DNA from 2 places in the Rhodopseudomonas telluris genome. Region 2 is predicted to be linked to the other one. Evidence: riboswitches for the same ligand, from Rfam matches in the RefSeq annotation. Region 2 holds a riboswitch; the other holds the start of a gene.
What was found. Region 2 has a riboswitch for S-adenosylmethionine ahead of metX (homoserine O-acetyltransferase MetX). Riboswitches for the same ligand answer to the same signal wherever they lie in the genome.
Positions count from the first base shown of each region.

Region 1: it holds a riboswitch for S-adenosylmethionine, as region 2 does, so the genes downstream of both, ACFFJ6_RS00850 (O-succinylhomoserine sulfhydrylase) here and metX (homoserine O-acetyltransferase MetX) in region 2, are expected to answer to the same signal.

Region 1 covers NZ_JBHLWM010000001.1:170,934-186,114, forward strand. The annotation lists gene pstA (phosphate ABC transporter permease PstA) at 1-16, shown strand, start outside; gene pstB (phosphate ABC transporter ATP-binding protein PstB) at 13-837, shown strand; gene phoU (phosphate signaling complex protein PhoU) at 863-1,579, shown strand; gene phoB (phosphate regulon transcriptional regulator PhoB) at 1,633-2,346, shown strand; gene ACFFJ6_RS00805 (GcrA family cell cycle regulator) at 2,728-3,237, opposite strand; gene ACFFJ6_RS00810 (aspartate aminotransferase family protein) at 3,695-4,906, shown strand; gene argF (ornithine carbamoyltransferase) at 4,906-5,838, shown strand; gene ACFFJ6_RS00820 (Hsp33 family molecular chaperone) at 6,082-7,080, shown strand; gene apaG (Co2+/Mg2+ efflux facilitator ApaG/CorD) at 7,185-7,577, opposite strand; gene ACFFJ6_RS00830 (OpgC domain-containing protein) at 7,893-9,161, shown strand; gene ACFFJ6_RS00835 (SGNH/GDSL hydrolase family protein) at 9,212-9,961, shown strand; gene ACFFJ6_RS00840 (SGNH/GDSL hydrolase family protein) at 9,962-10,918, shown strand; gene ACFFJ6_RS00845 (L,D-transpeptidase) at 10,932-11,579, opposite strand; gene ACFFJ6_RS00850 (O-succinylhomoserine sulfhydrylase) at 12,016-13,242, opposite strand; SAM riboswitch at 13,318-13,397, opposite strand; gene ACFFJ6_RS00855 (2'-deoxycytidine 5'-triphosphate deaminase) at 13,502-14,608, shown strand; gene ACFFJ6_RS00860 (hypothetical protein) at 14,708-15,181, shown strand, end outside.
Region 2 covers NZ_JBHLWM010000007.1:75,873-91,053, forward strand. The annotation lists gene lpxK (tetraacyldisaccharide 4'-kinase) at 1-694, shown strand, start outside; gene ACFFJ6_RS17635 (DUF2093 domain-containing protein) at 698-925, opposite strand; gene ACFFJ6_RS17640 (dienelactone hydrolase family protein) at 1,196-2,026, shown strand; gene xseA (exodeoxyribonuclease VII large subunit) at 2,045-3,667, opposite strand; gene ACFFJ6_RS17650 (alpha/beta hydrolase) at 3,788-4,777, shown strand; gene ACFFJ6_RS17655 (hypothetical protein) at 4,774-5,325, shown strand; gene ACFFJ6_RS17660 (winged helix-turn-helix domain-containing protein) at 5,328-5,630, shown strand; gene purD (phosphoribosylamine--glycine ligase) at 5,724-7,007, shown strand; gene ACFFJ6_RS17670 (alpha/beta fold hydrolase) at 7,167-8,072, shown strand; gene ACFFJ6_RS17675 (prephenate/arogenate dehydrogenase family protein) at 8,298-9,239, opposite strand; gene hisC (histidinol-phosphate transaminase) at 9,236-10,333, opposite strand; gene ACFFJ6_RS17685 (chorismate mutase) at 10,373-11,221, opposite strand; SAM riboswitch at 11,541-11,620, shown strand; gene metX (homoserine O-acetyltransferase MetX) at 11,721-12,911, shown strand; gene metW (methionine biosynthesis protein MetW) at 12,913-13,608, shown strand; gene ACFFJ6_RS17700 (TIGR02594 family protein) at 13,871-14,638, shown strand; gene ACFFJ6_RS17705 (MOSC domain-containing protein) at 14,776-15,181, opposite strand, start outside.

The DNA.
Region 1 (15,181 bases), on a different contig from region 2:
GAGGACCACGAAATGACCGAGATTTCGATTGCCACCACGCTGCCGAGCGGACCTGGCCCCGCCATCGCCAGCCAGCCCGACGGCCCGGCCAAGGTGGTGGTGCGCGATCTGAACTTCTACTACGGCCAGAACCACGCGCTGAAGCACATCAACCTCGCGCTCGCCACCAACCGGGTTACCGCCTTCATCGGCCCGTCGGGCTGCGGCAAGTCGACCCTGCTGCGGATCTTCAACCGGATGTACGATCTGTATCCGGGGCAGCGCGCCGAGGGGCAGGTGATGCTCGACGGTCAGAACGTGCTGGATCCGAAGCTCGACCTCAACCTGCTGCGCGCCCGCGTCGGCATGGTGTTCCAGAAGCCGACGCCGTTCCCGATGACGATCTATGAGAACATCGCGTTCGGCATCCGGCTGTACGAGAAGATCTCCAAGTCGGAGATGGACGGCCGCGTCGAGAAGGCGCTGCGCGGCGCCGCGCTGTGGACCGAGGTCAAGGACAAGCTCGGGGCCTCCGGCCTCAGCCTGTCGGGCGGCCAGCAGCAGCGTCTGTGCATCGCCCGCACCATCGCGGTGCGGCCCGAAGTGATCCTGTTCGACGAGCCGTGCTCGGCGCTCGATCCGATCTCGACCGCCAAGATCGAAGAGCTGATCGACGAACTCAAGGAAGACTACACGATCGCGATCGTCACCCATAACATGCAGCAGGCGGCCCGCGTCTCGGAGTCGACCGCGTTCATGTATCTCGGTGAGCTGATCGAGTTCGGCCCGACCAACAAGATCTTCACGTCGCCGAACGATCGGCGGACCCAGGATTACATCACCGGCCGCTTCGGCTGACGCGCCAGGCGCGAGGAGAACGGACATGGGCTTCGAGCACACCACCAAGGCGTTCGACGGCGACCTTCAGGAACTGACCCGCATGGTCGCCGAAATGGGCGGTCTGGCCGAACGCCAGATCGTCGACTCGGTCGACGCGCTGGTCCGGCGCGACGTCGCGCTCGGCGCGCGCGTCGTGGCGGCCGATCAGGAAATCGACCAGATGCAGCGCGCGATCGAAGAGCGCGCGGTGCTGACGATCGCGCGGCGGCAGCCGATGGCGGTCGACCTGCGCGACATCGTCGGCGCGATGCGGGTCGCCACCGACCTGGAGCGGATCGGCGATCTCTCCAAGAACATCGCCAAGCGCGTCAACGCCATCGACAGCGACTTCCACCCGCTGAAGCTGATCCGCGGCCTCGAGCACATGACCGATCTGGTGCAGTCCCAGGTCAAGGCGGTGCTGGACGCCTATACGGCGCACGATTTGCCCGCCGCGATGGTGGTGTGGAACGGCGACGAGGAAGTCGACGCGATCTGCACCTCGCTGTTCCGCGAGCTGCTCACCTACATGATGGAAGATCCGCGCAACATCTCGTTCTGCATCCACCTGATGTTCTGCGCCAAGAATATCGAGCGGATCGGCGACCACGCCACCAACATCGCCGAGACGGTGTTCTACATGATCGAAGGCCAGCAGATTCTGGACAAGCGCCCGAAGGGCGACATGACCACCTTCGCCAACGCCACGCCGGGCAACTAACGTATCGTCCGCGAACCGCGGACGGTGCCCAACGATGAAGACGAGGACGACATATGGGCGCGCGCATTCTGGTAGTTGAAGACGAGGAAGCGCTGACCACGCTGCTGCGCTACAATCTGGAATCCGACGGCTACGACGTCGAGACCGTCGCACGCGGCGACGACGCCGATACAAGGATGAAGGAGCGGATTCCGGATCTGGTGGTGCTGGACTGGATGCTGCCGGGCCTGTCCGGCATCGAACTGTGCCGTCGCCTGCGGGCGCGGCCGGAGACCAAGCAGCTACCGATCATCATGCTGACCGCGCGCGGCGAGGAAAGCGAGCGCGTCCGCGGGCTCGCCACCGGGGCCGACGACTACATCGTCAAGCCGTTCTCGGTGCCGGAACTGCTGGCGCGGGTGAAGGGTCTGCTACGGCGCGCGGCGCCGGAGCGGCTCGCCACCGTGCTGTCCTACGGCGATCTCGAACTCGACCGCGACAAGCGTCGCGTCGCACGCTCCGGCCGGCCGATCGACCTCGGTCCGACGGAGTATCGCCTGCTCGAGTTCTTCCTGGAGCATCCCGGCCGGGTGTTCAGTCGGGAGCAGCTGCTCGACGGCGTCTGGGGCCGTGACATCTATATCGACGAACGCACCGTCGACGTGCACATCGGCCGGCTGCGCAAGCTGCTCAACCCCGGCCGCGAACAGGACCCGATCCGCACCGTCCGCGGCGCGGGTTACGCGCTGGACGACCGCTTCGCCAAGGCGGAAAGCAGCCCGTCCTGATTGTTAGTTCGATCGGGATCGAGCGCGAAGGTGGCGTGAGCGACGCAGCGCCTGAACGGTAGCTCATCGGTAGCCCGCATGAGCGGAAGCGACATGCGGGGGTGACCGGTGCTTCCCGCATATCACTTCCGCTCATGCGGGCTATGATTTTGACGCCATCACAGCCGAGATCCTCCGCGAAAGCGGAGGATCTCGGATTGCAGCGGGGGCGTGTGGAGCAACTGGCGCTCTGGAATGCTGGGTCGCCCGTCTTGCGCAGGCGCTGCCGTTTGAGCGGCGACTAACATGGCGCCCAAGCGGCGCTGGTATCAGTGCCCTCTCCGCTCGCGGGAGAGGGCAGCCTCGGCGCCGGCCGCCCGTGCGGTCGGGTGAGGGGGCGTGTTACCGCGTGGTCTTCGGGGCAGCGCGGCGGCGGTCGCCGACGGGCTGGTAGGCGATGCGCGAGTGGTGCGCGCAGTAGGGCAGGCCGGGCAGCGACTTGCCGCCGCAGAAGAAGAATTCCGGATTGCTCGGATCGCCGATCGGCCAGTGGCAGGTGGCTTCGTTGAGCTCGAGCAGCGACAGCCGCTGGTTCATCGGCACCACGTTGTCGTAGGTGACCGGTTCCGGCTCGGCCTCGACTTCGAACACATGCGCGAGCGCGGTGTTGCCGCGCGCCACCGGACGTGTGACCCGCATCATATGCTGGGCCGGACGCGCCTTGCGCGGGCGCGGCGCGGCTGAGGTCGGGCTCTTGGCCCGGCCCGACAGGCCGAGACGGTGCACCTTGCCGATCACGGCGTTACGCGTCACGTTGCCGAGCTCCGCGGCAATTTGACTCGCCGACAGCCCGCCTTCCCATAATTTCTTCAACTGCTCGACGCGCTCGTCCGTCCAGGTCAATGCCGTCATCGTTCTATCCCTTCCTGCCGCGCGGCGCTGGTTCAGCGCGGAACCGCAGCTGTGAGGTCGTCCAAATGTCTTGCCGGCAGAATCCCTTAGCCCTCGCCGGACGACCATTGCCGCCCGGGCGATACGCACCCACCGAGAGCTCAATAAGGATTACAAACCGCGCACGAGATGTCGTACCCGACAGCCAAAACGCTACAATATGCCGTGACTCACGCGCAAGAGTCAGACCTGGTGCGTCCACACCTTCTCATCAAGTGAGTCATAACCGTCACAGCGGCGATGTTGCGGCAGCCCCGACGCAGGTCGTTGAAAGCCCCGGTTGACAGGCACTTCAGCGCACCTAGAATGTCCCTACGTGCCGCCTGGAAAGGCGGCACGTTTCGTTTTCGGGGTACGTTGGCCCGTGACCGCGTCGCAAGCGGCCGGCCGGCGGCCCGCTTTTCCGATTGGATCGGCCATGTCGAGCGCAGCTTCTACGTCCCATCTTTTGCCGGTATTCGCCAGGGCGGACGTCGCCTTCGAGCGCGGCGAGGGCGTCTGGCTGCACGGCGCCGACGGCGAGCGCTATCTCGACTTCACCAGCGGTGTCGCGGTCAATTCGCTCGGCCATTGCCACCCGCATCTGGTCGAGGCGCTGCAGCAGCAGGCGACGAAGCTGTGGCACATGTCGAACCTGTTCAAGAGCCCGGACGGCGAGCGGCTGGCGGCGCGGCTGTGCGAACAGAGCTTCGCCGACAAGGTGTTCTTCGCCAATTCGGGCGCCGAGGCGATGGAATGCGCGCTGAAGATGGCGCGGCACTATCACTTCTCGAAAGGCGCGCCGGAGCGCACCCGCATCATCACCTTCGAGGGCGCGTTCCATGGCCGCACGCTCGGCACGCTCGCGGCGACCGGCTCGGCCAAGTATCTCGAAGGCTATGGCGAGCCGCTGAGCGGCTTCGACCAGGTGCCGCTCGGCGACATCGAAGCGGTGAAGAAGGCGATCGGCCCGCACACCGCCGCCATCCTGATCGAGCCGCTGCAAGGCGAGGGCGGCGTGCGCTCGCCCGAGACCGCGTTCTTCCGCGCGCTGCGCGAGCTGTGCGATCAGCACGGCCTGCTGCTGATTTTCGACGAGGTGCAGACCGGCATGGGCCGCACCGGCGAGCTGTTCGCCTACAAGCGGATCGGCGTCACGCCGGACCTGATGTCGCTCGCCAAGGCGCTCGGCGGCGGCTTCCCGATCGGCGCGTGCCTGGCGACCGCCGAGGCGGCAACCGGCATGGCGCCGGGCTCGCACGGCTCGACCTTCGGCGGCAATCCGCTGGCGGTGGCGTCCGCCAATGCGGTGCTCGACGTGATGCTGAAGCCCGGCTTCTTCGACCACGTCAAGAAGATCTCGGTGCTGCTGAAGCAGAAGCTCGCCGGCGTGGTCGATCGCTTTCCGCAGGTGCTGAGCGAAGTGCGCGGCGAGGGGCTGCTGATCGGCCTCAAGGCCGTGGTGCCGTCGCCCGATCTGGTCGCCGCGCTGCGCGATCAGAAGCTGCTCACCGTCGGCGCCGGCGACAATGTCGTCCGCCTGCTGCCGCCGCTGATCGTCAGCGAGGCCGAGATCGAAGAGGCGGTGACGCGGCTGGAGCGGGCCTGCACGGTGCTGAGCGGACAGGCCGCGCAGCGGGAGGCGGTGTGATGAGCAAGCTCCCGACTCCGCGGCATTTCCTCGACCTCACCGAGGTGCCGACCTCCGAACTGCGCAACATGCTGGCCGCATCGGTGTCGATGAAGGCCAAGCGCAAGGCTGGCAGCCTCGACGACAAGCCGCTCGCCGGCAAGACGCTGGCGATGATCTTCGACAAGCCCTCGACCCGCACGCGGGTGTCGTTCGACGTCGGCATGCGCCAGCTCGGCGGCGAGTCGATCATGCTGACCGGGCAGGAGATGCAGCTCGGCCGCGGCGAGACCATCGCCGACACCGCGCGGGTGCTGTCGCGCTTCGTCGACATCATCATGATCCGCATCCTCAATCACGACGCGCTGCTCGAGCTCGCCGCCAACGCCACCGTGCCGGTGATCAACGGCCTGACGCGCAAGTCGCATCCCTGCCAGGTGATGGCCGACGTGATGACGTTCGAGGAGCACCGCGGCTCGATCAAGGGCGCGACCGTGGCCTGGACCGGCGACGACAACAACGTGCTGGCGTCGTTCGCGCACGCCGCGCAGCGCTTCGACTTCAAGCTCAACGTCGCCACCCCGCCGCAGCTCGCGCCCAACAAGGCGCTGCGCGATTGGATCAAGTCCAGCGGCGCGGCGATCACCATCGGGACCGATCCGGAAGAGGCAGTGCGCGGCGCCGACTGCGTCGTCACCGACACCTGGGTGTCGATGGGCGACAAGGACGGCGAGCACCGCCACAATCTGCTGAAGCCCTATCAGGTCAACGCCAAGCTGATGTCGCTCGCCCACAAGGACGCGATCTTCATGCACTGCCTGCCGGCGCATCGCGGCGAGGAGGTCACCGACGAGGTGATCGACGGCCCGCAATCGGTAGTGTTCGACGAAGCCGAAAACCGCCTGCACGCGCAAAAGGGCATTCTGGCCTGGTGCCTCGGCGCGGTGGCGTAGTTACTTTCTTCCCATGTGAGCGAAGCGGCCACGGTGCCCCCCCTTGCGGGGGGCGGCCGAGCGAAGCGGAGGCCGGGGTGGGGGTACCCCGAGCACTGAGTGTGGGGCTCCCCACTCGACCGGCCTTACGGCCGGCCACCCTCCCCGCAGGGGGGGGGGACTAGCCTGCTCCGCGGCAACGCAGCCATTCACCCTTCAGCTCAGCCCTTCCGATCCCCGTCTCCCGCCCCCAGATAAGCGCCCATGACCTCACAGACCCCTGATCCCAATACCCCCGAAACGCCCGTCCGCGCGCCGTCGGCCGTTCCGATCGACGACAGCGTGCTGCCGTTCGAAGTCGGCCCGCTCGACCTGCGCGGCCGGCTGACTCGGCTCGGCCCGGCGCTCGACGAGCTGCTGGAAAAGCACGCCTATCCGACGCCGGTGGCCAAGCTGCTCGGCGAGGCGATCGTGCTGGCGACGCTGCTCGGCTCGGCGCTGAAGTTCGACGGCCGCTTCATCCTGCAGACCCAGACCGACGGGCCGGTGTCGCTGCTGATCGTCGATTTCCAGGCGCCCGACCGGCTGCGCGCCTATGCGCGGTTCGACGAGAGCCGGCTGGAGCCGGGGCTCGATTCCGGTGCGTTGCTCGGCAAGGGCCATCTGGCGATGACCATCGACCAAGGCCCCGACATGAGCCGCTACCAGGGCCTGGTCGCGCTCGATGGCGGCGGTCTGGAAGAAGCCGCGCACGAATACTTCCTGCGCTCCGAGCAGATCCCCACCCGAGTGCGGCTCGCGGTCGGCGAGGAATGGCGTGGCGGCGAGGGCGGTCGGCACCACTGGCGCGCCGGCGGCATGCTGCTGCAGTTTCTGCCCAAGGCGCCGGAGCGCGCCCGGCAGGCCGATCTCGATCCGGGCGATGCGCCCGAAGGCGCCGCGGTCCATGCCGTGCCGGAGGACGACGCGTGGGTCGAAGGCCAGTCGCTGATCGGCACCGTGGAGGACATCGAGCTGATCGACCCGGCGCTGTCCGGCGAGCGGCTGCTGTACCGCCTGTTCCATGAGCGCGGCGTCCGCGTCTTCTCCTCGCTGCCGCTGCGCGCGCAATGCTCGTGCTCGCGCGATGCCGTCTCCGGCATGCTGTCCCGCTTCTCCCCGCAGGACCGCGCCGACATGGTCAAGGACGACAAGGTCGTCGTGACCTGCGAGTTTTGCAGCTCGGTGTACGAATTCACGCCGCAGGAAGCCGGCGTCGAGTAGTTCAGACGCGTGGGGTGGGTAAGCGAAGCGTGCCCACCGATTGCAGACGAGGCCGCTGATGGACGTGGGCACGGCGCGATGCGCCTTTGCCCACCTCCGGCGCCTCAGTTCAGCGTCCGCTTCCCTTCCGGACTGTCCAGCGAGAACGCCGGGACGTCGATTTCGAAGCGTTCGCCGGTTTCGCTTTCCATCTGGTAGCGGCCGGCCATGAAGCCGGAGGCGGTGGGGAGGGGGACGCCGCTGGTGTATTCGAAGCGCTCGCCGGGCGCGAGCACCGGCTGTTCGCCGACCACGCCCTCGCCGCGGACCTCCTGGGTCCGGCCGGAGGCGTCGGTGATCACCCAATGCCGGGTGCGCAGTTGCACGGTCTCGTCGCCCGAATTGGTTATCACGACGGTGTAGGACCAGAAGAACTGCCGGTTCTCGGCGGAGGACCGTTCGGGCAGGTAGTTCGGCTCGACGGTCACCTCGATCTGACGGGTTACGGCGCGGTACATGGACGTTGTTCCAGCTTGCAGTGCAATCATATCGCAAAACCCCGCTTTGAAACCAGCCGCTCGGAACGATTTTCAGTCTACGCACAGTGACGAGCCGTGGTTTCAACATAGTTGCGGCTTAGTTCCGCGGCGACGCCGGGTCGCACCGACGGTCTGCACCAGACCGGGCATTGTGCCGTGGCGCCCGCGACGCGGTCGCTGCGGCGGATGTCGGGAGGCCGGAAGGTCGCCGTGCTCGGCTGCAAAATCTCGCCTGTGCTCACACAGGCTGGTATATCAGCGTCACGGCGCGATGCCGCGCCTGCCCGGAGCCCCATGACTCCCGTCGCCTCATCCGTTGCCGAACCGGTTGCCGCCACGCCGCCCGCGGAGATTTCCCCGCCGACGGAAGCTGCGCCGCCGCCGGCTCCTCCACCCAAGCCCGCGATCCGCAAGACGGTGCCGAAGCGCGAACTGCGGCTCGACTTGTTCCGCGGGCTCGCGCTGTGGCTGATCTTCATCGATCACCTGCCGGCGAACGTGCTGACCTGGCTGACGATCCGCAATTACGGCTTCTCGGACGCCACCGAGATCTTCATCTTCATCTCCGGCTACACCGCGGCCTTCGTGTACGGTCGGGCGATGCGCGACCAGGGCTTCGTGGTGGCGTCGGCACGCATCATGAAGCGGGTCTGGCAGATCTACGTCGCCCACGTCTTCCTGTTCACGATCTTCCTGGCCGAGATCTCCTACGTCGCCACCAGCTTCCAGAACCCGCTCTACACCGAGGAAATGGGCATTCTGGACTTCCTGAAGCAGCCCGACGTGACCATCGTGCAGGCACTGCTGCTGCGCTTCCGTCCGGTCAACATGGACGTGCTGCCGCTGTACATCGTGCTGATGTTCTTCCTGCCGGCGATCCTCTGGATCACCCGCCGCTCGCCCGACATCGCGCTGGCGCTGGCGACCGCGCTGTACGCCGCGACCTGGCAGTTCGATCTGCATCTCACTGCCTATCCAAGTGGCGTATGGGCGTTCAATCCTTACGCATGGCAGCTGCTGTTCGTGTTCGGCGTCTGGTGCGCGATGGGCGGGGCGCAACGACTTTCGCGGGTGCTCGCATCGCCCATCACCCTATGGATGTCGGTCGCCTATCTGCTGGCGGCGTTCTTCGTCACGCTGACCTGGCATATGCCGCAGCTGTTCCACATCCTGCCGAAGTGGCTCGAGCAGTGGATGTACCCGATCGACAAGCCCAATCTCGATGTGCTGCGCTTCGCGCATTTCCTGGCGCTGGCGGCCATCACGGTGCGCTTCCTGCACCGTGACTGGCGCGGCCTGAACTCGATCTGGCTGCGGCCTCTGATCCTGTGTGGTCAGCACTCGCTGGAGATTTTCTGCATCGGCATCTTCCTTGCTTTCGCAGGCTACTTCGTGCTGGCGGAGGTCTCGGGCGGCGCCGTTATGCATTTCTTCGTCAGCCTAACGGGTATCATTGTGATGTCGGCCGCGGCCTGGCTTTTTTCGTGGTACAAGAACGAGGTGGCCAAGGGCGGCACCCCGAAGGGGAACCCGGACGCCGACCTCGCGGGAGGCGATGCATGATGGCCGGGAGCATGGCCAGCTGGAGACAGAGGCGAGGCCGGTTGGTCGCAATGGCGGCCGCCTTGAGTCTGGCGCTGCTGGCCGGGCCTGCCGCCGAGGCGGCGCCCGAAGTCGCGTCGGTCGGCTGCGAAGCTCCGGCCTATCTGCTCGCCACCGACCTGACGCTCAACCGGGTCGTCGCCTCGCTCAGGAACGACCGCAAGCTCGACGTCCTGGTGATCGGCAGCCGCTCCTCCACCATCAATTCGGCGGAAAACACCGGCTATCCGGCGCGGCTGCAGACTCTGCTGCGGGACAAGCTGCCGGGCATCAACGTCAACGTCACGCTCGAAATGCGGATGAAACGGACGGCCGCGGAGGTCGCGTCCGGGATCGGCCAGCTCGTCACCGAGCGCAAGCCGTCGCTGGTGATCTGGCAGACCGGCACCTACGATGCGATCCGCTCGATCGACCCGGACGATTTCCGCAGCGCTCTCAGCGAAGGCATCGAGGCGTCGCAGAAGGCCGGGGCGGACGTCATTCTGATGAATCTCCAATACAGTCCCCGCACCGAGACCATGATCAATCCCACGCCGTATTTGGACAATATGCGGGTGGTGGCGCAGGAGCACGACGTTCCGCTGTTCGACCGCTTCGCCTTGATGCGGCACTGGAACGAGACCGGCGAATTCGATCTGTTCAGCCCTGCGCCGGGCATCGATCTCGCGATGCGGGTTCACGGGTGCCTTGCACGTGCGCTGTCGACCTTCGTGCTCGACGCGACGCATATCAATCCGTCGGAGCTGAGGACGCTGCGTTAAATGAGGAGTCGAGGTTGCGCGAAATTCGTTGCCCGAACCGGGGCGGCGGCGCTGGTGTTCGGTGTTCTCGTGTCCGGTGCCTTCGCCCAGGCCGCTCAGACCTCGCCTGATCCTGCCGCTGCCGCAGCCGAGGCGGCTCCGGACCAGGGCGCGCCCTCCGGGCAGAAGGGCATGGCCGGCACGGCGATCGACCGGGTCAAGCAGGCCGCCAAACAGGCCGGCGATATTCTCACCCGGGTCCCGTGCCTGGCGCCGAAGGGCACCAGCCGGAAGATGGGCTCGCTGCCCCATGTCGCCCGCAAGCTGATCGACGGTCAGCCGGTGGTGATCGTGGCGTTTGGCTCGTCCTCGACCCAGGGCTACGGCTCGACCTCGCCGGCCCACAACTATCCGAACCGGCTGGCCGCGCGGCTACGCCGGCAATATCCGACGGCCGACATCACCGTGATCAACAGCGGCAAGGGCGGCGAGGATGCGCCCGAGATGATGGCGCGGCTGAAGAGCACGGTGCTGGATGCCAAGCCGGATCTGGTGATCTGGCAGGTCGGCACCAACGCCATCCTGCGCAATCTCGATCCGGTCGAGACCGGCAAGCTGGTCGAGGAAGGCATCAGCGCCATCCAGGCGGCGAACTCCGACGTGGTGCTGGTCGATCCGCAATACGCGCCGCGCGTCAACGAGCGCGGCGAGAGCGCCGGCAAGATGATCAAGGCGCTCGATCGACTCGCCGAGCTGCGCCGCGTCGGCATCTTCCCGCGCTTCGAGGTGATGAAGGACTGGCACGAGCGTCAGGCGCTGCCGTTCGACAATTTCGTCATCGCCGACGGGCTGCACATGAACGACTGGGGCTACGCCTGCTTCGCGCAACTGCTCGGCGACGACATCATCCGCTCGGTCGGCCAGATCAAGCTCGGCGTCACCGTGCCGGCGGACGTGCGCGCCTATCGGCCGATGTGAGCCGGCTCCGCGCTCAGCGCACCACGACCCGCGCGCCGGTCGGCACCCGCTCGTAGAGATCGACGACGTCCTGATTGAGCATCCGGATGCAGCCGGACGACACCGCTTCGCCGATCGTCCACGGCTCGGTGGTGCCGTGGATGCGGAACATCGTGTCCTTGCCGTTGCGATACAGGTACAGCGCACGCGGGCCGAGCGGATTGTTGACGCCGCCCGACATGCCGCCGGCGAGCTTGCCATAACGCTCCGGTTCGCGCGCAATCATGTTGGCCGTCGGAGCCCAGTTGGGCCACTCGGCCTTGCGTCCGACCTCGGCGGTGCCGGTGAAGGCGAGGCCGGCCTTGCCGACGCCGACGCCGTAACGCAGCGCCTTGCCGCCATCCATCACCAGATAGAGAAACCGCTTGCGCGGCTCGACCACGACGGTTCCGGGGCGCTCGCTGCCGGCGTAGTCGACGACCTGGCGCACATAGGCCGGGTTGAGATCGCTGGGCTCGATGCCGTCGATCGGAAATTTGTCGGTTTCGATCGCGGCATAACGCGCCGCCACCGCCGGGCTGACCAGCGACGGCGTGACGCCGATCGGCGAGCTGGAATCGGTGACGCAGCCGCCGAGCGCGAGCGCGGCGACAGCGAGGACAAGCAGGGCGGGAAATTTCATCGGAACAATCGAATTTCGCTAACTTCGCTTGATGACGAGCGCGCCTCGACCATCACCTTGTCGCAGGTGCGGCGTCGGCGCGGCCGTAACCTGTCGGACGCGTCGCGCTGCGTCGTCACCGACGCAGCCAACAGGTGATAGCATTGCGCGCCGTCAGCGCGACGCTTCGCATCTGCGGCATGTCGACGCCCGCGAGTTCCATGATGTGCTGAAGTTCCGCAACTACCAGACCTGGCCGAACATGCGGCCATCGATCTGGAACGACAACATCGCCACGTCATGCCAGCGCTCGTCGCGGGGCATTCACGTCTTTCGGCGATGATGCGCGAAAGGGCGTGGATGGCCGGGACCAGCCCGGCCATGACGGCGACGATAGCGGAACTACACGATGTCAGACATCGTCGGGTCGCTGCGACCGTCGATCAGATGCGCGGGCTTACGCCTTGTCGAGCGCCGTGAGCAGGTCTTCGATCAGATCGTCCTTGTGCTCCAGTCCGGCCGACAGCCGGATGAAGCCTTCGCTGATGCCGAGTTCGGCGCGGGCTTCGGGCTTGAGGCGCTGATGCGTGGTCGTCGCCGGATGGGTGACGAGGCTCTTGGCGTCGCCGAGATTGTTGCTGATCTTCACCAGCTTCAGCGCGTTGAGGAAGCGGAACGCCTCGGCCTTGCCGCCCTTCACCTCGAAGCCGACCAGCGTCGAGCCGGCGCCCATCTGCTTCTTCACCGTCGCCGCCTGCGGATGGTCGGCGCGGCCGGGATAGACCAGGCGCGGCACCTTGGGATGCCCGGCCAGCGCCTCGGCGATCGCCGCGGCGTTCTCGGTCTGCTGCCGGACGCGGACGCTCAACGTTTCGAGGCCCTTCAGCAGCACCCAGGCGTTGAACGGCGACAGCGACGGGCCGGTCTGCCGCAGATACATCTGGATGTGCTCTTCGATGAACGCCTGCGACGACAGCACCACGCCGCCGAGACAGCGGCCCTGGCCGTCGATGTGCTTGGTGGCGGAGTACACGACGACGTCGGCGCCGAGTTCGAGCGGGCTCTGCCAGATCGGCGTCGCGAACACGTTGTCGACCACCAGCCGCGCACCGGCCGCATGTGCGATCTCGGCGATCGCCCCGATGTCGAGCACGTCGAGCGTCGGGTTGGTCGGGCTTTCGAGAAAGAACGTCTTGGTGTTCGGCCGGACGGCGCGCTGCCACTGGTCGAGGTCGAGGCCGTCGACCAGCGTCGATTCGATGCCATAGCGCGGCAGCAGGTCCTCGACGACGTAGCGGCACGAGCCGAACATCGCCTTGGAGGCGACGACGTGATCGCCGGCGCGCAGCGGCGCCAGCATCGCGGCGGTGACGGCCGCCATGCCGGTGGCGGTCGAGCGCGCCGCCTCGGCGCCTTCGAATTCGGCCATCCGCTGCTCGAAGCTGAACACGGTCGGGTTGGAGAAGCGCGAATACTGGAAGCCGGCGTCGTCGCCGGTGAAGCGTGCCTCGCACTGCTCGGCGCTGTCGTAGACGAAGCCCTGAGTCAGGAATAGCGCCTCGGACGTCTCGCCATATTGCGAGCGAAGGCTGCCGGAATGCACCAGGCGGGTCTCGCGGCGGAAATGCGCGGTATCGGGAATGGCAATCGAAGGCTTCGCAGCCGGGGTGGTGGTGTCGGACATGTGGTCTCCCTTCGTGACCACGCCGGGCGGCGCGGGCACAAAAAAACCGGCCTGGGGATCAACCCTCGGGCCGGGAGCGCACTGTCCCCGGCCTGTTTAGCGACTTGTTTAACGTGGCTGCAAGCCGGCCGGCTCAAATCACCACGGGATAAGTCGGGCTCTTAATCCCGCGTGCCCTTCCCGTCAAGCCGGCCTTCGGATAACCGGTGAAATCCAGTATTTTCCGCGTCTGGCGGCCTGTCCCGCCGTGAGGATCGCCGTGCCGTTTGCGTTGCCGCCCGATGCCGTAGGAATCCTGCCCGACCGCATGATCGCGGCGATGGCGGAAGGCGGGCTGATCCTGCCGGAATACCCGTTCGTCGAAAGCCAGATCCAGCCGGCCAGCCTCGACCTGCGGCTCGGTCCGATCGCCTACCGGGTCCGCGCCAGCTTCCTGCCGGGGCCGGATTGCACGGTCGCCGAGCGGATCGACGAGCTGAAGCTGCACGAGATCGATCTGTCCGACGGCGCGGTGCTGGAGACCAACTGCGTCTACATCGTGCCGTTGCTGGAAAGCCTTGCGCTGCCGAAGAGCATCGTGGCGGCCGCCAATCCGAAGAGCTCGACCGGCCGGCTCGACGTCTTCACCCGCGTGATCGCCGACGGCACCCGCCGCTTCGACATGATCGGCGCCGGCTATCACGGTCCGCTTTACGCCGAAATCAGCCCGAAGACCTTCCCGGTGCTGCTGCGCGAGGGCTCGCGGCTGTCGCAGGTCCGCTTCCGTGTGGGGCAGGCGACGCTCGACGCCGACGAACTCGACGCGCTGCACGATGCCGAGCGACTGGTGGACAGTGACGACGCCGATCTCAATGGCGGCGTCGCGCTCAGCGTCGACCTGTCCGGCGCCAATGCCAACGGCTTCGTCGGCTACCGCGCCAAGCGCCACACCGGCGTGGTCGATATCGACCGCCGCGGCGGCTACGCGGTCGGCGAATTCTGGGAGCCGATCGCGGCGCGGCCGGACGGCACGCTGATCCTCGATCCCGGCGAGTTCTACATCCTGGCGTCGAAGGAAGCCGTTCAGGTGCCGCCGGACTACGCCGCCGAGATGGTGCCGTTCGATCCCTTGGTCGGCGAATTCCGCGTGCACTACGCCGGCTTCTTCGACCCCGGCTTCGGTTACGAGGGCGCCGGCGGCCTCGGCTCGCGCGCGGTGCTGGAAGTCCGCTCGCGCGAAGTGCCGTTCATCCTCGAGCACGGCCAGATCGTCGGCCGCCTGATCTATGAAAAGATGCTGTCGCGCCCCGACGCGATGTACGGCCAGCGCATCGGCTCGAACTATCAGGGCCAGAGCCTGAAGCTGAGCAAGCATTTCAAGGTGTAGCGGGGCTCCTAACGTTCCCATCAGGTGCAGGCTCCGTGTAGTCCGTCGGGTACATAGGTGGATACGGTTGGCCGTAACCGCAGGCCGTGAGAGGGAGACATGCCAGATATTCTGCGCGGCTTCTCTAACACAAATCTAGCTGAATTGACTGCTCCTTCGCTTGGTGGGCGATTGAGTGTGGTCGAAGATACGATCGGCCTCTGGCGAAACAGTCCGACGCAGCAGATCCTTGAGAGAATACAGCGCGATGAGCGCCAGTGGAACATGATATCTTCCTTGTCCTGGAGGGATGATTACCTTGCGCACCTTGGTGGATATGCGGCAGAAGCTCTGGCCAGTCGGTATGTTAATCCCATCGATTCAGCCGTCTGGCAAAACGCGTGCGGTGCTGCACAACTAGCGCAGTCTTGCGCCCTTCCCGAAGTGCTCGAACATTTTCGTACACGCGCCGAACTGCTGACATGGAAACTTTCGACTCTCCCTAGCCTCGATTGGATGCAAAGTCCCAGCCATCTCTCCGTTTTCAATGAGGTCTCCGCATTCTCGGATTTGGTGGCGCAGAGCGTTCGCGTC
Region 2 (15,181 bases):
GGCGAGCCGCGTGCCGGTGGTGGTCGCGCGCGACCGCATCGACGGTGCGGCGCTGGCGCGCTCGCAGGGCGCGAGCGTGATCGTCATGGACGACGGCTTTCAGAATCCGGCGCTGATCAAGCATGTGTCGCTGATCGTGATCGACAGCCGCCGCGGCGTCGGCAATGGCTGCGTGTTTCCCGCCGGTCCGTTGCGCGCGCCGTTGCCGCTGCAGGTCGCGCGCACCGACGCGCTGATCATTGTCGGCGATGGGGAGGCCGCGAACGGCATTGCGGCGCAGGTCGCCGCACGCGGCGGTCCGGTGCTGCGTGCGCAGCTTCGGCCTGATGCCGGATCGATCGAAGCGTTGAAGGGGCGTCGCGTCTCGGCCTTCGCGGGGATCGGCGATCCGGAGCGTTTCTTTGCGACGCTCCGCGCCAGTGGTGTCGACGTCGCGAGGCAGCAGGCGTTCCCGGATCATCATCCGTTCACGCCCCACGAACTCGCGCGCCTTGCCGAACAGGCGCGCCGCGAGCGGCTGACGCTGGTGACGACCGAAAAGGATTTGTCGCGGATCGGTGCGGCGGCCACATCGTTCGGCGCCGCCATCGTGCCATTCGCCGTGACGCTGGCGTTCGACAATGCCGCTCCGCTTCGCGCGCTGCTACGCGAACGGATCAACCTGGTCCATTCGCGCCGGCGTCTCGGAGCCTGAGCTTCAGGATTTCAGCGTCCCGGCGTTCGGAAAGTGGCGCTCCAGAACCGCGGCCGGCGTGGCGTAGGCTTCCTTCAGGTCCACGCTCCAGTACTTCAGCTCGTCGAGCGGAATCTGGACCCCGGTCACGGCACAGCGGACATAGGTGCCCGGCGAGATCACGCGGAAATCACCGTCGAGATACTGCACCTGCGCTTCGCCCGAGCCCGATGGGCCAAATTTGTTGAGCACGGCTGTCTCCTGGAATTCTGGCTTTTCGCGCGAAGCGGGTCGCGCGGATAACGTGCGACACATAATCCATTTTGGCCCGAATCCAAATCGTGTCGCTCCCGGAGGTCGAGCGCCGCCGCTCATCCCGGCCTCATCCTGCTATCCGACACCCGCCGACCGCGGCAGACTGCAATCCGGCCACCGACTTGTGATGGTTCGGGCGCACCGCCACATGATAATCTTCGCTTCGGCAGGTCTTTCGACGTCTGGAGCTTTGCCGGAACCCTGATGATGCGCCTGCCTCTCCTCCTGTCGATCGCCGCCTGGGTCTGCGCCGGCCATGTCGCGATCGCGGCGCCGGCCGCTCCGGAAACGGTCGAGATCCCCCGCTCAGGCGGCGTTCTGCGTGCACAGCTCTACAAGCCCGAGGGCGACGGCCCGTTTCCGGCCGTGATCGCGCTGCACGGCTGTGCCGGACTCGGCAGCCAATCGGTCGCGGTCCGGCCGCGCTATGCCGATTGGGCCGAGCAATTGCTGAAGACCGGCCACGCGGTGCTGCTGCCGGACAGTTACGGCTCGCGCGATGTCGGCCCGCAATGTCACGCCAAGACGCGTCGGGCCACGGCGCGGCGGGAGCGGCTGGCGGATATCAGCGCGGCGCGGCACTGGCTCGCCGAGCAGCCCTGGATTCACCGTCAGCGCATCGGCCTGGTTGGTTGGGACACCGGCGCCACCGCGCTGCTCTGGGCGGTCCGCCCGCAACTGGCGCTCGCCAAGGGCGAGCCGGAGTTTCGCTCGGCCGTCGCATTCTATCCGGATTGCCGAACTTCGGCCCGGCTGGGATGGAGCGCCCGGGTGCCGACGCTGGTTCTGATCGGCGGCAATGACGACATCACCTCACCCTCCGCCTGCCGCACCATGGTGGATGGCGCGCAGGGCCGCAGCGCCCTGGCGCGGCTGGTGGTCTATCCCGGCGCATATCACGATTTCGATCTGAACGGCGTCAAGCCGCACCTCACCAGCGCCGCCGATCCCGAAGTGCCCGAGCAGGGCCATCTCGGCTTCGATCCCGCTGCGCGCAGCGACGCCGAAAAGCGGCTCGCGCATTGGCTCGGGCGCTAAGGCCCGCCGCTTTCGACTTCAGAACAGCGAGCCTTGGTCGGCCGGTTTGGCCGCGCGTTTCGGAGCCGCCTTGTGAGAGGCGGCTTTGGGCGCGGACGGCCTGAGCGCCTCGCCGCTGGCATCCCCGCCATCCGCGGTGACGCCGATCCGGCCGTCGGCGAATTCGACGCTGAGCCGGGCACCGGCGCTCACCGCCGCGGCGGCATGGACGGCATGTCCCTCCGCGTCCCGCACCAGCGCGAAGCCGCGTGCCAGCACGCCGCGATAGGACAGCGCGGTCAGCAGTTTTCCGGTGGTATCGACGCGGGCCCGCTGGCGCTCGAGCAGCGTCGCCAGCGCCCGCCGGGCGCGCTCGCCGAGTCGCAGCATCCGCTCGCGCTCGCCTGCGATCCGCATCCGCTGCGCCTGATCGTTGGCGAGCTTGGAGGCCTGCAGCCGAATTGCCAGCCCGTCAAAGCGGTCGCGGCGATGCCGCAGCACTGCGCGCGTGCAGTGCTGCAGGCGTTGGCCGCTGACGCTGAGGCGGTGCGCGCTGTGTGCGACCTGGGCGCGGAGAACCTTCAGCGTCATGCCTGCCGCCGCCTGAGCGAAGCGGCGGTGATGCGCGTGGGTGTTGGCGCGCAGCGCCCGCGGCAGCCCGGCCGACGCGCCGTCCAGCCGCTGCCGCGGCACCGCCAGCAATTCGTTGGCGGCTGGCAGCGCGCGGGCGGCGGCGCGCAGTTCGTTGCGACGGGCGTCCTGGCTGCGCGACCAGCACAGCATCATCCGGCGCGAGAAACCGCCGACCTCGACGAACAACTCGGCGCGCACCGGCACCGCCATCTCGGCCGCGGCGGTCGGCGTCGGCGCGCGCTTGTCGGCGGCGAAATCGATCAGCGTGACGTCGGTCTCGTGGCCGACCGCGGAGATCAACGGGATCATGCTCTCGGCCGCAGCGCGGACCACGATCTCCTCGTTGAACGACCACAAATCTTCCAGCGAGCCGCCGCCGCGCGCGACGATCAAGAGATCAGGGCGCGGGATCTTCCCGCCCTCCGGCAGCGCGTTGAAGCCGCGGATCGCGGCCGCGACCTGCTCGGCGGAGCCTTCGCCCTGCACCTTGACGGGCCACACCAGCACGCGGCGCGGGAAGCGGTCTTCGAGCCGGTGCAGGATGTCGCGGATCACAGCTCCCGTGGGCGAGGTGACGACGCCGATCACCTCGGGCAGCCACGGCAGCAATTGCTTGCGCGCCTCGTCGAACAGCCCTTCGGCGCCGAGCTTGCGCTTGCGCTCTTCCATCAGCGCCATCAGCGCGCCGACGCCGGCGGGCTCCAGCGCCTCGATCACGATCTGATATTTCGACGAGCCGGGGTAGGTGGTCAGCTTGCCGGTGGCGATGACCTCGAGGCCCTCCTGCGGCTTGAACCGCATCCGCCCGACGACGCCCTTCCAGATCACCGCCTCGATCTTGGCGCTCTCGTCCTTGAGGGCGAAATAGCAATGCCCGGACGAATGCGCGCCGCGAAACCCGGAAATCTCGCCGCGCACCCGGACGTGCCCATAGGTGTCCTCGACCGTCCGCTTGAGCGCCTGCGACAGCTCGGAGACGGTGAATTCGCCGACATTGGCAAGGGTTTCGGGGGCAAGCAGTCGGGCCATGCGATTCGCGTTCCTGGTTCGCCGGCAAGTTAGGGATTTGCGCTCCGCTCGCCAATCAACCCTTGCTGACCGATTTACTCTGTCGTATAGAGTTCTCTATATTCAGGCAGGGAGGCCAGCATGGCGGTCGTTCGGACGATGCTTCGCATCGGGATCTTCGTCTCGGCCGGAATCGGTATCGCGGCGATCGCATTGGCGGCCGCGATCGCGGTGCCGGTCACGGCGCCTCCGCCTTTGGCGTCGATCGACGAGGGCGCTCGCGCAGTCGATCGCAGCGCGATGCCCGCGCTGTCCCGCTTCCAGGTCCGCGACGGCACCGAGCTGGCCTACCGTCGCTACAAGCCGCAGCGCGACGGCATCCGCGAGGTGGCGATCGTCGTCCACGGCTCGGCCGGCTCCAGCATCGCAGTGCATGCGCTGGCGCAGGCACTCGCGGCCCGCGGCATCGAAACCTTCGCGCCGGATATCCGCGGTCATGGCGGGTCCGGCACCCGCGGCGATATCGGCTATCGCGGACAGCTCGCCGACGACTTTGCCGATCTCCTGGCGATGGTGCAGTCGGCCCGTCCAGGCGCGCCGCTGGTCCTGATCGGCCACTCCTCCGGCGGCGGCTTCGCGCTGCGGATGGCGGGCTCGCCGACCGGCCGCGCGCTCGCCCGCACGGTGCTGCTGGCGCCGTATCTCGGCTATCGCGAGGCGACCAACCGGCCGCAAAGCGGCGGCTGGGCAGCGCCCGACATGCCGCGCATCGTGGCGTTGCAGATGCTGCAGAGCGTCGGCTTCGCCTGCTGCGACCAGCTTCCAGTGATCGCCTTCGCGGTGCCGCCGGGCTCGGAAAAATACGTCACCACCACCTATTCGTTCCGGCTGCTGACCGGGTTCGGACCGGGCCGCGACTTTCGCACCGACCTCGCCGGCGCCACCGGCCCGATCACCGTGCTGGCCGGCGCGGCCGACGAACTGATGCGGCCGGAGAACTACCAGTCGACGATGGGCGAGCGCGTCCGTGTGAAGCTGCTGCCGGGCGTCGATCACATGGGCATCGTCGCCGATCCGTCGGCGTTGTCCAGCATCGTCGATGTCGTCGTCGGCGGCGGAGCCGGCACATGAACGGCATCGACGCCAAACAGGCCGCCGCGGCGCTGTCGGACATCGAGACGATCGTCCGGCAGGTGCGCCAGTCGCGGATCTACGACCTCACCAGCCTGATCCTGATGCAATGGGGCGCGCTGGTGATCGCCGGCTACATCGCCTCCTATGCGTGGCCGCGCGCCGCCGGCTGGGTCTGGATCGCCGTCAACGTCGTTGGCGTCGCCGGCACCTTCGCGATCGGCATGCTGGCGCGCCGCCGCAGCGGCGTCGGCTTCGATGCCCGGATTCCGCTGGCGTTGCTGCTCTTCCTCGCGTTCGGCTATCTCAATTGCTATCTCGGCCATTTCGGCCCGCGTGAGCTCGGCGTGTTCTGGCCGATTTATTTCATGACGGTTTACAGCATTGCCGGCCTGTGGTTCGGCCGTGCCTTCGTGGTGATCGGCGTCGGCATCATCATTCTGACGCTCATCGGCTATTTCTACGTCGGACCGTGGTTCGACTTGTGGATGGCCCTGGTCAATGGCGGCGGCCTCATCCTCGGCGGCCTGTGGATGCGCCGGGACTGACGATGGCCGAGTTCGACGACATCATCCACCAGCCGCTGCGGCTGAAGATCATGGCGGCGCTGAATGCGCTGCCCGCCGCGCAGGGGCTTGAATTCCCGCGGCTCAAGAAGCTCACGGGTGCGACCGACGGCAATCTCGGCGCCCATATCGAGACGCTTGCGAAAGCCGGCTATGTGGCGGTCGACAAGGCCTTCGTCGGCAAGAAGCCGCAAACGACGGTGACCGCCACGGGGGCCGGCCGCGCCGCCTTCGCCCGCCATGTCGCGGCCCTGCAGGAGATTATCGCTGCCGGCCATGACCGGTAACGACATATCCACATGCGCGCCGCGGGCCGTTGCCCCGCATCGAAGGCGTGTTACACCCCGGCTTCGGATCCACGGGTACGGTCGGGCGGCGCAATGAACATTCTCCTCCTCGGTTCGGGCGGGCGCGAACACGCGCTGGCGTGGAAGATCGCGGCCTCGCCGCTGGTCACCAAGCTGTTCTGCGCGCCGGGCAATGCCGGCATCGCCCGCGAGGCGATCTGCGTGCCGCTCGACGTCACCGACCACCAGGCGGTGATCGCGTTCTGCAGGGACAAGGACATCGAGCTGGTGGTGGTCGGGCCGGAGGCGCCGCTCGCCGCCGGCATTGTCGACGATCTCGCGGCGGTCGGCATCAAGGCGTTCGGACCCAGCAAGGCGGCGGCCCAGCTCGAGGGCTCCAAGGGCTTCACCAAGGATCTGTGCAAGGCGCACGACATCCCCACCGCCGCCTATGAGCGCTTCAGCGATTCCGCCGCCGCCAAGGCCTATATTCGCGTGCAGGGCGCGCCGATCGTCGTCAAGGCGGACGGTCTCGCCGCCGGCAAGGGCGTCGTGGTGGCGATGACGCTGGCTGAGGCGGAAGCTGCGATCGACATGATGTTCGGCGGCGCGCTCGGCGATGCCGGCGTCGAGGTCGTGGTCGAGGACTTCCTGATCGGCGAGGAGGCGTCGTTCTTCGTGCTGTGCGACGGCGAGCACGCGCTGCCGCTCGCCACCGCGCAGGACCACAAGCGCGCCTATGACGGCGACAAGGGGCCGAACACCGGCGGCATGGGTGCGTATTCGCCGGCGCCGGTGATGACGGATGCGGTCTGCAAGCAGGCGATGGAGCAGATCATCTACCCGACCCTGAAGGCCATGAAGGCGATGGGCGCGCCGTTCAAGGGCGTGCTGTTCGCCGGCCTGATGATCACCGACGAAGGCCCGCAACTGATCGAATACAACGTCCGCTTCGGCGATCCGGAATGCCAGGTGCTGATGATGCGGATGATGTCCGACATCGTCCCGGCGCTGCTCGCCTGCGTCGATGGCCAGCTCAAGCATTTCACGCTGCGCTGGTACGAAGAGCCGGCGCTGACCGTGGTGATGGCCGCGAAGGGCTATCCGGGCGCTTACGAGAAGGGCACCCGCATCGCCGGCCTCGACCGCGCCGAGAAGATCTCCGGCGTGCAGATTTTCCACGCCGGCACGATGGCGTCGGGCGACTGGATCCTCGCCAATGGCGGCCGCGTGCTCGCCGTCACCGCCTCGGCCAAGACCGTCGCCGAAGCGCAGCGCCGCGCCTATGAGGCGATCGGCGTCATCAACTGGCCCGAAGGCTTCTGCCGCCGCGACATCGGCTGGCAGGCGGTGGCGCGGGAACGCCGGAAGAAGTAGGAGCGTTGACGGCCTGGCGCCGTCATTGCGAGGAGCGAAGCGACGAAGCAATCCAGCTTTGTGCACGGCGCTCCTGGATTGCTTCGCGGAGCCTGTCATCGGGCGGCGCTTCGCGCCGACCCGTTGGCTCGCAATGACGAAACGTAGGAGTATCCGCCGATGCCCGATCTCGCCGACTTGTTTCCGGGCTTCGGCTCGGAGTGGATCAACACCTCGTCGGGCCGGATCTTCGCCCGCACCGGCGGCGACGGGCCGCCGCTGCTGCTGCTGCACGGCTTCTCCGAAACGCATGTGATGTGGCACCGGGTGGCGCCGGCGCTGGCGGAAAAGTTCAAGCTGATCATCGCCGATCTGCCCGGCTACGGCTGGTCCGACATGCCGGAGAGCGACGCCGAGCACACGCCCTACACCAAGCGGGCGATGGCCCGGCAACTGATCGAGGCGATGGAGCAGCTCGGCCATGTCCGGTTCGGGCTTGCCGGCCACGATCGCGGCGGCCGCGTCAGCTATCGGATGGCGCTGGATCAGCCGGGGCGGCTGACCAAGCTGGCGACGCTCGATATCCTGCCGACCTACGAATACTGGCAGCGCATGGACCGGCGCTACGCCCTCAAGGTGTATCACTGGAGCTTCCTGGCGCAGCCGGCGCCGCTGCCCGAGACGTTGATCGCCGCCGCGCCCGACTTTTTTCTGAAGAACAAGCTGGCGAGCTGGGCAAAGAAGAAGGACCTATCCTGCTTCGATCCGCGCGCGCTCGAGCACTATCTCGCGCCGTTCCGCGATCCGATGCGGCTGCACGCGATGTGCGAAGACTACCGCGCCGGCGCCTTCGCCGACTTCGAGCACGACAAGGTGGATGTCGACGCGGGCAACAAGATCGACGTCCCGATGCTGGCGCTGTGGGGCGACACCGGCATCGCCCAATCGGCCGCGACGCCGCTCGATACATGGAAGAAGTGGGCCAAAGACGTGCAGGGCCATGCCGTCGACTCCGGTCACTTCCTGACGGAGGAAGCACCAGAGCAGACCGCGGCGGCGTTGCTGAAGTTTTTCGCCGGGGCGTAGGCCACACTGTGAGCCGACTTTTTTCGGGCTCGATCGCGGCGTCACAACGCGCGATGCGTCATCCTGAGGTGCGAGCGCAGCGAGCCTCGAAGGATGGGCTACGAAGCCACTTCGGCGGCGGGCGTGACGCGCCATCCTTCGAGGCTCGCCGAAGACGGCGAGCCTCGAAGGATGACGCCCGTAATGTTGTCGCGAGCTAACCGAAAAGCCGTAGCTACGCGCGGGCTACTCCGCCTTCGCGCCGAGCTGCTTCGGGCGCCGTCCGAAGTCTGCGGCGGCTTCGTCCTGGCCGATCTGGACGATGCCGCGGCGGATCGCGCGGGTGCGGGTGAAGTGCTCGAACAGCGCGTCGCCGTCGCCGCGGCGGATCGCGCGGGTCAGCTTCGACAAGTCTTCCTGGAATTCGCCGAGCATTTCGAGCACCGCGTCCTTGTTGGTCAGAAACACGTCGCGCCACATCGTGGGATCGGACGCCGCGATGCGGGTGAAGTCGCGGAAGCCGCCGGCGGAGAATTTCAGTACTTCCGACTGCGTCACGCCTTCGAGCTCTTCGGCGGTCGAGACGATCGTGTAGGCGATCAGATGCGGCAGATGGCTGGTCACCGCGAGCACCAGATCGTGGTGATCGGCGGTCATCACTTCGACATTGGCACCGAGCCCGCGCCAGAACGCGCCGAGCTTGTCGACCGCATCGGCATTGGCGCCTTCGGGCGGCGTCAGGATGCACCAGCGATTGACGAACAGTTCGGCGAAGCCGGAGTCCGGGCCGGAATTCTCGGTACCGGCGACCGGATGCGCGGGGACGAAATGCACGCTCTCGGGCAAGTACGGCGCCATCGCCTTCAGCACCGCGCCCTTGACCGAGCCGACATCCGAGACGATCGCGCCCGGGGCCAGATGCGGTGCGATCTCCTGCGCGACCGGGCCGCAGGCGCCGACCGGAATGCACAGGATCACGAGATCGGCGCCGTCGACCGCCTCGGCATTGGTCTCGACCACGCGGTCGACGATACCGAGCTCCTGCACGCGGGCGCGGGTCTGCGGCGAGCGCGCGGTGGCGACGATTTCGCCGGCGAGGCCGAGCGCTTTCGCACCGCGCGCGATCGAGCCGCCGATCAGGCCGAAGCCGATCAGCGCCAGCTTGCGAAACAGCGGCGCAGAACTCATGGCTTGCCCATGAATTCGCGCAGCGCTTCGATCACCAGCTCGTTGGCCTCGTCAGTGCCGATCGTCATCCGCAGCGCGTGCGGGAGTTTGTAGTTGTTCAGCGCGCGCAGCACGAGGCCGCGCTTGGTCAGGAACGCGTCGGCCTCGGCCGCGGTCTTGCCCGGCGTGGTCGGGAAATGCATCAGCACGAAGTTGCAGACGCTCGGCGTCACGGTCAGGCCGAGCGCGGTGAACTCCTCGGTCAGCCGGTCGCGCCACTTCTCGGTGTGGATGCGCGACATGTCGACATGCGCGGTGTCCTGGATCGCCGCGACGGCGGCGAGCTGCGACGGGATCGAGGTGTTGAACGGACCGCGGATGCGGTTGACCGCGTCGACGATGTTCTCCGGGCCGAACATCCAGCCGATGCGCAGCGCCGCGAGCCCGTGCACCTTGGAGAAGGTGTGGGTCAGCACGGTGTTGTCGGTGGTCGAGACCAGCTCGATGCCGATCTCGTAGTCGTTCTTCGAGACGTAGTCCGCATAGGCGGCGTCGAGCACCAGCACGACATGCGACGGCAGGCCCGCGCGCAGCCGCTTGACCTCGTCGAACGGGATGTAGGTGCCGGTCGGATTGTTCGGGTTGGCGAGCCAGACCAGCTTGGTGCGCGGCGACACCTTGGCGAGGATGGCGTCGACGTCGCAGGTCAGGTCCTTCTCCTCGGCGACCACGTTGGTGGCGCCGTTCGCCAGCGTGGCGATCGGATAGACCAGGAAGCCGTGCTGCGACGAGATCGCCTCGTCGCCCGGGCCCAGATAGGTGTGAGCCAGCAAATTGAGGATCTCGTCCGAGCCGGCGCCGCAGATGATGCGGTCGGGGTCGAGGCCGTAGGCCTTGCCGATCGCTTCGCGCAGGATCCGCGAGGTGCCTTCCGGATAGTCCTCGAGATGGTCCGCCGCGCTCTTGAAGGCCGCGATCGCGTGCGGCGAGGGGCCGAACGGCGTTTCGTTGGCCGAGAGCTTGAACACCTTGCGGCCGGCTTCGGGCACCGGGCTCTTGCCGGGGGTGTAGGGCGCAATATCGAGGATGCCGGGTTTCGGCACGGGACGGGACATCGTCAACTCCGGATGGTCGGGCGGCCTGAAACCGGCCCCTCAGGGTGTCGGCTTGCCGCTCGGGGGCACCGTATAGCGCCTCGCGTGGCTGCCGACGAGAGCCGACGAACGGAGGGAGGCCCCCGCTGCGATCAGGGCAGCCTTGATCTGATCGAGGCTGCAGGGTGCCGAAATCGACGCCAGCAGCGCCGCTCCGTCGAAAGCGGTATCGGGGACTGCCACCACCTCGGCCAGCGGCGAAATCGCGCGGGCGATCTCGGCGTTCCAGCCCGATACCCGGATGCTCCAGGTCTCGACCTCGGTGACCATGGCGCTGTCGGCGACCCGTGACACCACGAAGACCGGCAGCGCCGCCGGGTGGTCGGCACGCTCGATGAACGGCAGCCGGGCGATGATCTTGGGGACGCCGGCGGCTTCCAGCGCCAGCCACCACGGCGTGGCGCCCGACGTCGCCGACACCAGCGCCAGATCTCCCTTGGACCGGGCCACCGCCTCGACCGCCGCCGAGGCCGAGAAATGCGGCACGTAGGGCACCGTGAAGCCGAAATGGAAGCGGGCGGAATCGCGCATCGCCGACTCGCCGAGCGACTGGTCGACATGCACCGAGAACGGCGCCTGCACATAGGTGAAGGTGGCGATGATCACCCGCCAGATGCTCTCGACGGTGTCGAGCGGCAAAATGCCCTTATGGCGCTCGACCAGCCGCCGCATCATGTCGGCCTCGCGCGCCGGCCGGAATGCCGAGCCGACCTCCTGGGTCTGCTTCACCGCGATCAGCCGGTCGATGATCTCGCCGCGCTGCATCAGCAGCTGGTGCACTTGCGCGTCGATGCTGTCGATCTCCTGGCGGAGCTCGTTGAGCGACGGCGGCGAGGGCGGCTTGGTCATTGCGAAGAACCTTCAGGCGGATGGGGCAGTGCGACCATCTGCTTAGGAAACCAGACGATTGAAGGCAAAGGAATTTGGCTGTCGGGAATATGGCTTCCGGCAGGGCGCCGGCCGCGAGGATCACCCTCCCCTGGAGGGGGAGGGTCGCTCGCGCAGCGAGCGGGGTGGGGTGGCGAAGAGTTCATCTACCGTGCCCGCGGCTCACCCCACCCCGTCGTGCCTCGCTTCGCGAGGCCCGCCGACCCTCCCCCTCCAGGGGAGGGTGAAGAGGCGGTCGCAGGGCCGAATATTGACGGCTTCCCGCTTTGTGACTATCGTCCGCCCGTCCCGTGGTCATTTGAGCCGGCCGGCTTGCAGCCACGTTAAACAATTCGCTAAACAGGCCGGGGACATTGTGATCCCGGCCGAACCCATGTTCAGGCCGGGTTTTTTATTGACCCTGCCGTGACTATCTGAGGCCGACCGGGAAGGTGTCCGGAACGAGGTCGTTGGTAGGCGTATGATGAATGTTCATTCGAAAGGGCAGGTCGCCGGCGAGCGCGCCCATGAGGCCGACCATCCGAGTTCGCTGGTGGCCCATTTCGGTCCCGATCAGCCGCTGCGGCTCGATTGCGGCGTCGACCTCGCGCCGTTCCAGATCGCCTACCAGACCTACGGCACGCTGAACGCCGACAAGAGCAACGCCATCCTGGTCTGCCACGCGCTGACGATGGATCAGCACCTCGCCAATGTGCACCCGATCACCGGCAAGCCCGGCGGCTGGCTGACGCTGGTCGGCCCCGGCAAGCCGATCGATACCGAGCGCTACTTCGTGATCTGCTCCAACGTGATCGGCAGCTGTATGGGCTCGACCGGCCCGGCCTCGACCAATCCGGCCACCGGACGGCTGTGGGGGCTGGATTTTCCGGTGATCACCATCCCCGACATGGTGCGGGCGCAGGCGATGCTGATCGACCGGCTCGGCATCGACAAATTGTTCAGCGTGGTCGGCGGCTCGATGGGCGGCATGCAGGTGCTGCAATGGACCGTGGCCTATCCGGACCGGGTGTTCTCGGCGATGCCGATCGCCTGCGCGACCCGGCACTCGGCGCAGAACATCGCTTTCCACGAGCTCGGCCGTCAGGCCGTGATGGCCGATCCGGACTGGGCGCACGGCCGTTACTTCGAGAACGGCCTGCATCCGCATCGCGGCCTCGCGGTGGCGCGGATGGCGGCGCATATTACTTACTTGTCCGACGCCGCGCTGCATCGCAAGTTCGGCCGGCGGATGCAGGATCGCGAACTGCCCACCTTCTCGTTCGACGCCGACTTCCAGGTCGAGAGCTACCTGCGCTACCAGGGCTCGTCCTTCGTCGAGCGCTTCGATGCCAACTCCTATCTGTATCTGACCCGGGCGATGGATTACTTCGATATTGCGGCCGATCACGACGGCGTTCTGGCCGCGGCGTTTCGTGGCACGCAGACCCGGTTCTGCGTGGTGTCGTTCACCTCCGACTGGCTGTTTCCGACGGCGGAGTCGCGCGCCATCGTGCACGCGCTGAATGCCGGCGGCGCGCGGGTGTCGTTCGCCGAGATCGAAACCGACAAGGGCCACGACGCCTTCCTGCTCGACGAGCCGGAGTTCATCGACATCGCCCACGCCTTCCTGCAATCGGCCGCCACCGCGCGCGGGCTCGGCCGGGGACACTGAGATGACGGTGCAGGAGAATTTGCCGCTGGGCGCGCCCGAGCGGCCGATGCTGCGGGTGCATCGCGCCGACCATCTGCTGGTCGCCGACATGGTGGAGTCCGGCTCCAAGGTGCTCGACGTCGGCTGCGGCGAAGGCGATCTGATGCAGCTCCTCGAATCCCGCGGCGTCGATTGCCGCGGCATCGAGCTGTCGCGCGAGGGCGTCAACCGCTGCGTCGCGCGCGGACTCGCGGTGGTGCAGGGCGACGCCGACACCGACCTCGACAACTACGTGGACGATGCGTTCGACTACGTGATCCTGTCGCAGACGCTGCAAGCGACGCGGCAGCCGCGCGTCGTGCTGGAAAATCTGCTGCGGATCGGCCGGCGCGCGATCGTGTCGTTTCCGAATTTCGGCTACATCAACATGCGGCTGCAGCTGTTGATCAACGGTCAGATGCCGCGCACCGAGAATCTGCCGGCGACCTGGTACGACACGCCGAACATCCACTTCTGCACCATCAAGGATTTCGTCGTGCTGTGCGACGAGATCAACGTCAAGATGGAGCGCGCGGTGGCGCTCGATCGCTACGGCCGGCCGCTGCGTCTCAACGCGCCGTGGTGGTTCTGGAATATGTTCGGCGAGCAGGGTGTTTTCCTGCTCAGTCGCGCGCAGAAGAAGCCTCCGGCCTCACCGGCCGATTACATCGCGCCGTAAACTGATTATTTCGCCATGCGGCATCGGCGGCTTGTGTGATGCATGTAACGAGTTTCCTGTGTGATATGCGTCTCATTAACTAATTAACGACCGTCAATTCATCAGGCGAAATTTCGGCAGGTTCCGCTGCCACGAAATAATCTTCTTATCACCGCGGAATCTGTCACCCGTTGCCGCACCGGCCATTCTCTCGCCATCGCTGCTCTGTTTACCGCTCCCGCCGGTTCTCACCGACCGGCGTGTCGATGGAGAGAGAGTCTGAATGGTTGAGTTTCTTGCGTTTCGTGCGGGTCGCGTTCTGGCGCTGATTTTGGGTGTTGCGGCGATCACCGCTCTGGTGAGTCCGGCATCCGCGCGGCCGTCGCACCGTCATCACGGCTATGCTGCGCATCACGGTGACTACACGTCACATCGCGGTTACCGTCATCACCGCTACACCAAGCGTAGCCGCGGCTGGCGTCACGCGAATGCTGCAGTCCCGCAGGGCTTCGCCGATCAGCAGCAATTCGGTTTCCAGGCTTATCAGCAGCCGCAGGGCTTCGAGTCCGCGGCCTATGCCGACCCCAACGCGATGAGCGCGCCTCGGATGATGAAGCAGCGCGCGCAGCGTCGCGCGGCGCGGCAGGCTCCGGATGTGCAGCAGGCGCAGTGGCAGAATTGGAATGGCGGCGGTGGTGGCGGCTCGAGCCTCGTCGCCGAGGCGCGCCGCTACATCGGCGGCAACCCCACCGGCCGCAGCCGGCTGTGGTGCGCGCGGTTCATGAACATGGTGCTGGAGCGTTCGGGCCATCGCGGCACCGGCTCCGACATGGCGAGCTCGTTCGCCCGCTACGGCCAGCGCATCTCCGGCCCGCAGGTCGGCGCGATCGCGGTGATGTCGCGCGGCAAGCGCGGCGGCCATGTCGGCATCGTCAGCGGCATCGATCCGAATGGCAATCCGATCGTCGTCTCCGGCAACCACAGCCGCCGGGTCGCCGAGTCGGTTTATTCGCGCAGCCGCATCTACGCTTATGTGATGCCGTCGAGCTGAAATACTTCATCCGTCATTGCGAGCGAAGCGAAGCAATCCAGCACCGTGCACTGCGTTGGATTGCTTCGTCGCGGAGCCTGTACTCGGACGGCGCGACGCGCCGGTCCGGGTGCTCCTCGCAATGACGGGCGGGTCTGCTACAGCAGCTTCGCCTGCTCCACCCGCACCGCGTCGCCCTGCGCGAGGTCGCCGGCTTCGATCACCTCGGCATAGACGCCGCAATCGGCGTGGCCAAGGTTCTGCTGCAGCGTTTCGGGGATCGACATGTCGCGCGCCGCAGTCTGCGGGTCGACGTTGGTGGCGGCGCAGCGGACGATGCGCTTGACCACCTTGAGGCGGGCACTGCCGATCGCCAGCGTCTGGTCCATCAGGTCGAACTCGCCCCAGGCCGGCCAGCCGGTGACGTAAAGGTTGGCGCGAAACCGCAGCGGATCGACCGGGCGGCCGATCATCGTCTCCAGCGCCGTCACGCTCGCCAGGTTGATGATCGACACCACCTTGCGGGCGACGTCCGAGAAACTGTGGCCGCGGCCTTCCAGCACC